2 regions of the Solibacillus sp. R5-41 genome follow, and region 1 is predicted to be linked to the other one. Evidence: riboswitches for the same ligand, from Rfam matches in the RefSeq annotation. Region 1 holds a riboswitch; the other holds the start of a gene.
The links. Region 1 has a riboswitch for FMN ahead of ribE (riboflavin synthase). Riboswitches for the same ligand answer to the same signal wherever they lie in the genome.
Positions count from the first base shown of each region.

Region 2: another riboswitch for FMN. It lies ahead of CSE16_RS05775 (ECF transporter S component); the one in region 1 lies ahead of ribE (riboflavin synthase).

Region 1 is NZ_CP024123.1:2,411,620-2,415,962, reverse strand. It holds gene CSE16_RS11710 (DUF2935 domain-containing protein) at 1-140, opposite strand, end outside; gene CSE16_RS11705 (YqhV family protein) at 221-484, opposite strand; gene CSE16_RS11700 (ABC transporter substrate-binding protein) at 690-1,268, opposite strand; FMN riboswitch at 1,586-1,715, shown strand; FMN riboswitch at 1,863-1,993, shown strand; gene ribE (riboflavin synthase) at 2,171-2,806, shown strand; partial or broken gene ribB (3,4-dihydroxy-2-butanone-4-phosphate synthase) at 2,821-3,399, shown strand; gene ribE (6,7-dimethyl-8-ribityllumazine synthase) at 3,603-4,067, shown strand; gene CSE16_RS11680 (YesK family protein) at 4,212-4,343, opposite strand, start outside.
Region 2 is NZ_CP024123.1:1,238,625-1,242,967, reverse strand. It holds gene brnQ (branched-chain amino acid transport system II carrier protein) at 1-1,118, opposite strand, end outside; gene CSE16_RS05775 (ECF transporter S component) at 1,294-1,872, opposite strand; FMN riboswitch at 2,129-2,305, opposite strand; gene CSE16_RS05770 (hypothetical protein) at 2,387-3,625, opposite strand; gene CSE16_RS05765 (RNA polymerase sigma factor SigX) at 3,622-4,152, opposite strand.

The DNA.
Region 1 (4,343 bases):
AGTTCGGTTTGATCAGCGGTGAACCCAAGACTTAAAAAGAAAGCATGTTCCTTCATTATTCGAGACCAAAATCGTATTTCCTCCAGTGATTGCGTAACAAATGTAGGAATTACTATCCCTCCTCCAATACTAGTTATCATTGCATAATGTATTCGAGGGAATTCGGAATCATGCACTTATAAAAAATTAGCTTCCTCGGGATGGGCAGACGTTTGTCCAATCATTTCATTCGTAAACTAATAAAGATTAAGAGCACCCCACTAAATAGACAAATCATTTTCGGAAGTGATACTTTATCACTAAGACCAGCTAATCCTATGCCAGTTGTGAGGATAAAAATAAGTGGTCCAATGAGCGCAAGGGAGGTATTCACTACAAATGCTTTTTCCAAATTATTTAATTTGAACATAATATATGCAGCTACAATATCAACGCTACCCGAAAGGATACGTAATAATACGATATATATAAGTGCAGTTTGCATAGATCAACCACCTTTTTTATCTTTAATTCATGTTTAATCCATTGTATGATTAGCTATTTTTAATTATTATAGGAAATCAAGAGGGGGAATTTCTATTTCATCATTTTTATAAACAAAAAAAGCAGCATGTCCTTTAAATCGTGCAAGGAAATGCTGCCTTATATGAGTAGTGAACCGTTTATTTCTTTAAAAAAGTCGGAGCACGTTATTCTATTGCGGTTTTTAAAAGCTGATAGGCATCAATATTAATTGTTTGTGTCGGATTAATCCCATCCATAATATTCACAATGTCTTGCAGAAGTGGGGTTAAATGCTCTTCGATAAACTCCTTTTTCACCGAATCCTGAACTTCTATTTCAAGGTTGTCCATTCTTGCAAGCAGCTCATCACACATTAAGTGGAGAACTGCCTCTTCTCTGTGAGTGGGCGTATTGTTCAGTAATAATTTCGCCCGTAAATCCAAATATTTATACCAATAATCCCGTAAAGTGTACTGCTCCTTGTGCAAATATTGTTGGCGTTTCATCCCTTTTGGATCTGCATCTTTTGTCAGTGTTAGCAGGCGTTCCATTTTATACTCAATCGTATTTTGCGCATCAATCTGTTGTTGCTGCTTTGTTTCCAGCGCCTGCTGTTCCTTGCGTTTTTGATTCCATAAAAAGAGGAATCCAATCACAATAAAAATCCCGAAAAAGCCTGCTATATATGTCCAAAAGTTCAAAATAATACTAATAACTAAGCTCACCACAATGATAATCCCAAAACAGCCTAATAATTTGTCCATCTCTTCACCGACTTTCTATGTTCGTGTGTCCTTCATTATACGATGATTGTAAGCTGAAGGTTTCATTTTACTTTTATATATCTTCGCAGCAAATAAGGATTGTTTGCTAATTATCAAATAACAAAAATCTACAAATAACTCTCATTAAAAAGACGTATTGCGCAGATTTAGTGGTATTAATGATGGTTCTTATAGGTTAGGTTGGCTAAAACACTTGAGGAACATAGCAATGCAAATAAAAATAAGTTTTTAGTTTGGTGTTCTCAATTTATTTTGCCTTTATAAAAATAGTCTGCTATAATGGGCGTCATAGTTGAATAATCCTTCGGGGTCGGGTGAAAGTCCCAATCGGCGGTGATGAAGAAATTCTAAGCCCGCGAGCCTTTTTAGGCAGGATTTGGTGTGAATCCAAAGCCGACAGTATAGTCTGGATGAGAGAAGGATTGGTTAGGTTTAAAATGAACCCTTTGTGTAGTTTAGCGTTTACACTAAGGTTTATTTAAATACGCCTAAAAAAGAATTTTCTAATCACCCCGTAGAGCATCTTCTATGTGGTTTTTTTGTTTTTTGAAGAAACTTTGTAAAATTTTATATGTTTTCCTTCGGGGTCGGGTGAAAATCCCAATCGGCGGTGATGAAGAAATTCTAAGCCCGCGAGCCTTTTTTAGGCAGGATTTGGTGTGAATCCAAAGCCGACAGTATAGTCTGGATGGGAGAAGGAAATAAAAATGGTCGACTTTTTTCAAAAATAAATGGAAAAAAGCTTATTTGACTATGCCATTTTTACAACTCTCATCAAAACTCCGAGCTAATATCGGGGTTTTTTCTATTTTATTTTCTTTATGAAAATAAAGCTAGATGCAATTACGCCAAGGCGAAATTGATAGGATGAGGTGAGAAAGATGTTTACAGGGATTATCGAGGAGTTAGGAAAGATTCACCAGATGAAATCAACTCCTCAAGCAATGGAGTTATCCATTCATGCTAAAAAAATTTTAGAAGATGTAAGGCTAGGGGACAGTATTTCAGTAAATGGCGTTTGTTTAACTGTGACAAGCTTTACAAGTAATGCTTTTACGGTAGATGTTATGCCGGAAACGGTGAAAGCATCGAGCATTCAACAATTGCAGGTCGGCTCAACAGTAAATTTGGAGCGTTCCATGGCAGCAAATGGTCGCTTTGGCGGACATTTCGTTTCAGGACATATTGATGGAGTGGCCAAAATTGTTCAAATACGCCAAGTTGCAAATGCTGTGTATATGGATTTGGAAGTACCGAAAGAACTGTTAAAAAATTGCTTAGTAAAAGGTTCCATTACACTAGATGGCACAAGTTTAACTGTTTTTAATGTTACAACGTCCTTAATAACCGTTTCATTAATTCCACATACGTATAAAGAGACGGTACTCGGTATGAAAAAAGTAGGGAATCTCGTCAATGTTGAAACCGATCTTATTGGCAAATATATTTTGCAACATTTGACGAATAGTCAAACAAAAAATCTTTCAATGGATTTTTTACAACAACATGGATTTTAAAGGAGTGCACCGAGATGTTTCATACAATTGAGGAAGCGATAGAATCGTTAAAAGCAGGGGAAGTCATTATTGTAGTTGACGATGAAAATCGTGAAAATGAAGGAGACTTCCTAATACTTGGGGAACACGCTACACCAAAAAATATTAACTTTATGGCAACGTATGGGCGCGGCTTAATTTGTACACCGATTTCACAAAGAATTGCGGATAAATTACAGCTTCAGTCAATGGTTCAAACAAATACGGATGTCCATCAAACCGCATTTACTGTGAGCATTGATTTTAAAACAACAACAACAGGCATTAGTGCTTTTGAGCGTTCAGATACGATGTTGGCACTATTGGATGAAACCGTTCAACCGCAAGATTTTAGAAGACCAGGACATGTATTTCCACTGCTTGCAAAAGACGGTGGAGTATTAGAGCGTAGAGGACATACGGAAGCTGCGGTCGATTTGGCAAAGCTTTGCGGTTCCGCACAAGTAGGGGTTATTTGTGAAATTATGAATGAAGACGGCACAATGGCACGCGTACCGGATTTATGGGAAATAGCCAAAACCTTTCAGTTAAAATTTATAACAATTGATGCATTAGCATTGCATATAAATCAATTACGCTGTGGCGTAATTGCGTCCAAATTTTGAATTTAAATGGAGGCCTGTATCTGGCAGCCATCAATATAATTAATACTTTTCAAAATCTGTGACATCTGCCAGGGACTTCTCTTCTTACAATGGGTGTTTGAACACCTATTGCACGAAAAGAGAAAATTACAATTAGCATAGGGGATATGAACATGGGAAAAACATTTGAAGCACAATTAGTAGGTACAGACTTAAAAATAGGTATTATTGTCGGGCGATTCAATGAATTTATTAATGCTAAATTATTGAGCGGTGCAATGGATGGTTTAAAGCGCCATGGTGTTTCAGAAGAAAATATTGATATTGCATGGGTACCCGGTGCATTTGAAGTGCCCTTTCTCGCAAAAAAAATGGTCGCTACCGGGAACTATGATGCGGTCATTGGACTAGGTACAGTCATCCGTGGATCCACAACACATTATGACTACGTTTGCAACGAAGCAGCAAAAGGCATTGCCAATGTATCCCTAGAATCAGGCGTTCCAGTTATTTTCGGTATCGTAACAACTGAAAATATCGAGCAAGCGATTGAACGCGCTGGAACTAAAGCAGGGAATAAAGGATATGACAGTGCAATTTCGGCTATTGAAATGGCGAATTTAAATAGAATGTTTTAGTTTTGAAATATGATTAATGACATGCCAGGTACAAAATCAAAGATGAATTCTCCTAATATTGCAAAGTAAGAGGAAAAGTGTTTTTATGAAATCAATGGTAACTGTACCTGGCATGAAATTCTAAATGGATACACGTAGGAAAAGTCATTTCGTCGGTACATTAATGACCGACTCAATGATTTCGCCGTCTGTCGTTTTAACAACAAATGGTTCAACAATCGTTTGTAATCCTATTTCAATAAAAGGCATTTTTTGTGGTTTCCCACCATCAATAAT
Region 2 (4,343 bases), 1.2 Mb from region 1:
GACTGCTTATTTTTAAAGTACGATGAAGCGAGCCCAAGTATAATTAGAACAATTGCTAGAGGGTATAAGAACATTAAAACTGGTACCGCAAACGTAATAATATTCGTCAAACCAAAATTTGCAATTGTAAACGAAACTAAACATAATGCAACTACAAATAATTTATAGCTAATTTTTGGGAACACTTCATGAAAAAACTCACTACATGCTGTGATTAGCCCGATACTCGTTTTTAAACACGCTAATACGATAATGATTGCTAATAATATCGCGCCATAAGCACCAAAATAATGTTCTGCTACGGCCGCGAAAATTTGGCCTCCATTATCAAATGTCCCTACCATTCCGACACTCGATGCGCCCATATACGTAATTAAACCGTAAATAAGCATCATTAACGCCATCGCAAAAATACCTGATTTCCATGTCGCTTTAGCAATTTCTTTTTTATCGGTAATTCCAGCGCGCTTAATGGCATTAATGACGATGATCCCAAATGCTAATGAAGCAAGAGCATCCATCGTATTATAGCCTTCTTTGAAACCTGTCATAAAAGCTTCATTAACATAGCTACTTGTTGGACCGTAGAAATTGCCCATCGGTGAGAAAATACTAATTGCAATGAGTATAAATAAAAACACTAAAAATGCTGGTGTTAAATATTTTCCGATATAATCCATTACTTTTGCCGGATTCAACGAAAAGTAAAATACAATCGCGAAAAAGACAAAACTAAAAATTGCTAACCAGAACTTAGCTTGCTCAGGTGCTATGAACGGCTCAAATCCAACAACAAACGGAACCGTAGCCGTACGTGGAATCGCAAAGAAAGGACCAATTGTTAAATACAATGCAAGTGCGAATAATACGCCAAAAACAGGATGTACGCGACTTGCTAAATCCTTCAGACCATTACTTCCCGAAAGTCCTATTGCTAATATCCCTAAAAACGGCAAACCAATCGCCGTTATTAAAAATCCGATAAGTGCCGGCCAATAATTTGTACCTGCTAGCTGTCCCATTTGAATCGGGAAAATTAAGTTACCTGCGCCAAAAAACATGCCAAATAACATAGTCCCGATGACAGCATATGTAGAAAAGGGTATTTTTTTATCCAATGATGTCACTCCTATGATGTTAGTTCAATGTTTGCTATTCTCAAAATAGATTGATTTTTCGCAACAATGAACAATATGATACCAGTCTCAGCATCTGATTACAATAGTAAACGCATATTTATTATTAGAAAACGAAAGCCAGCACCCAATGATTGGCATGCTGGCTTTCCTCGTATTATGCTAAAAACTGCGAACGTTGATTTTCAATCCATACCCGCATGATGCGATAAATCATTGTGGCAATGACTAATAAGATAATTCCTTTTATTATATTAAACGGTAAAATACCTAAAACAATCGTTTCGTACATATTAAATTCAGGCATCCCTAATAGATACGTATACATTGGTAAAAACGCGAAGTAATTTAATACAGCCATGCCAATTGACATGATGAAAGTACTAATCACTAATCCACCAACAAGTCCTTTTACTGATGGGAACCTTTTATAAATATAATAAGCTGGGATCACAAACGAAATGCCTGTTACAAAGTTGGCAATATGCCCTACTGGAATACCTTCTGGTGCGCCTGTAAAAATCCAATCTAACACGTTTTTAATCAGCTCAACTAAAATTCCTGCAACAGGTCCCATTGTGATGGCTGCAATTAATGCAGGGATATCACTAAAATCAATTTGTAAAAACACTGGGAACCATGGTAATGGGAAGTTAAGTAACATCAAAATAAATGAAATACTACTTAACATACCGATTGTTACGAATGAACGTAACTTTAAACTTTTCTTGCGCATAAAAAATCTCTCCTCATTGCTGATTCACTCTTGCAAGAAGAAAGGACGAATCAAAATCATCCCATGAAAAAACCCTTATGCTAATAAAGAAGCATAAGGGAGAATAGGCACACTTAAATAAAGGTCTATTCCATGTTTTTAAAAACATAACTCAATCCTTTTTCTTTGTATAAGAAAGTTAGCCTTTCTAAATACTAGAAAAACAAAAATTGTGTTTACCAAAAAACACGGCAGTTTCATGAAATGACGACCGTACCTCCATCTTCTCCCATCCAGACTATACTGTCGGCTTTGGAATCACACCAAATCCTGCACACAAAAAAGTGGCTCGCGGGCTCGAAAAGTTGACTGTAGCGTCCTCCAAGTAAATGGTCAGAGGCTACAACTTTATATTACCGCCGGTCGGGAATTACACCCTGCCCCGAAGATGAATCAATATTAAATTTTGTTACATGTTCATTATAAGGTAAATAAAAGAATTGTAAAGTCTTTCGCTTACAATTCTTTTATTCGATTATTTAATATTGTTAAAGTCGTAGTTAATTAAATTCGCGGCAACTGGTTTTGGTAACGGCTTTGAAAAATCAAAACCACCCCATTCTTGCTGTTTTATTTGTTCAAATTTCACTTGTTTATTAAAGCTGGCCGCTGTTAGAAGAATCCCTTCAATCATGCGCATCGCCTGAGCTGAATCATATCTATCTAAATCGAGCAGTTCATCAAAAATAACAGTTACGGTATTTCCCTTTTCTATCACTCGGAAGGATACATCGGGCAAAATAGCTGTTTGAAAAATATCATTTGCTTCCATCGTCATATTTAGTAACGCATCTTCAACATTGCTAAAGCTCATTCGAAAATTGGGACTTAAATAAGTTGAACCGTCACGCATTTGATAACTAAAATAATTATAATTCGTCGTTTTCCCTGTTAACATAATCGGTTTATATACTTCCCCGATATGATCAAGCATCATTTGTGTGCCTTCTTCATTTTTCAATTGCACTTGGTCATAACTTGCACCAAATGTATCAATTAAAGCTCCCCTATAATTCGAGAGAGCAGCTGAACCTGCATCATAGTTATGGTCATTTGGAAGCTGGTGAACTAAATTCTTTTCATTTTCCGTAAAGCTTCCTTTGAAAGGATGATACTCTTTAAAGCCTAGTGCTTGCTCCTCAATAAACGGTGCAAATTCATTATAAAGCTGCAATTTCGTTGGGGATTGCGTACCTAATTGACGTTCCACGATTTCAATTGGAATCAAGAAACTAGCAGGCACACTTTCCGCATCATCCCCTGCCAATCCTAGCGTGAACAATGTATACCCTTGTAATTGTTGCTCATAAACCGCCGTTTGCATTGGCATGGCGGCCATTTTTTGTGATATCGGATTCTCTTCCTGGTCCATTGAATAACCTTCCATCATTCTCGTTGTGGATGGCTCATGGAGTGAACTATCTTCAGAATTTGCCTTATCTTCACTTGAGGACAGTTGTAAAACAGGTGCGTTTCCTAGGAATGTGGAAGCAATAAAAACAAGAACAAAAAGCGAGGCAATCGATGCAATTAAAGGCCTCCAATGCATCTTTTTCTTCACGATGACAGGCTGTTGTTCAGTATGAGAATCAAAAGCATCACTTTCTTTTAATCGTTGGAAAATTTCATCCTTTGATCGATCATCTGTTATTTTCGGTGTTTGCTTTAATAGCTGTTCGATTTGATCTTCATCCCAAAAATCCTTTTTCATCATGCATTCGCCTCCTCTCCGTCATTTTTCTGTAAAATTTCCCGTAACTTTTTTAATGCTCTGTGCTGTGTTGTTTTTACTTTCCCCTCTGTCCAACCTAAGACATCTGCTGTTTCTTGAATCGTTAACTCTTGCATATAACGCATGATGATCACCATTTTTTGATCCCCTGTACACACCTCTAATGCAGCTAGTAATTGGCGCATCTGGTCACTTAATTCCATAAATTGCTCAGGCGTTGGCACGGGAGAAACAAGTTGTTCGGTTTCCCAATCAAAGGTTGTAAAAGAGTGACGATCTCGAATTTGCTTTTTACGAAAATAATCAATAGCAACATTTTTTGCGATTGAAAATAACCATGTCTTTTCACTACTTTTCCCTTCAAAACGTTCGTAGGATTTTAGGACGCGCACATATACTTCATGCGAAAGATCCTCCGCAATTGTACGGTTTTTTACTAAGTATATTAAAAAATTGAAAACATCTTGATGATAAGTATCATATAATCGATGGAAAATGGACTCTTGCACCCATCCCACCTCCGTTCTACTAATTTGTCGTTTTTAAACGTAAAAAGTTGCATGGTAAGTTTATCCATAATCAAAAAGGTGTGCTATAAAATAATAGTCACACCTTTCTAGTTAAACTTGCTTCAGCAGAAGTTCCCTACTTCTATAAGTGGGATTGAATGACAAGTATGCACTTATTTCAATTGTAGTTC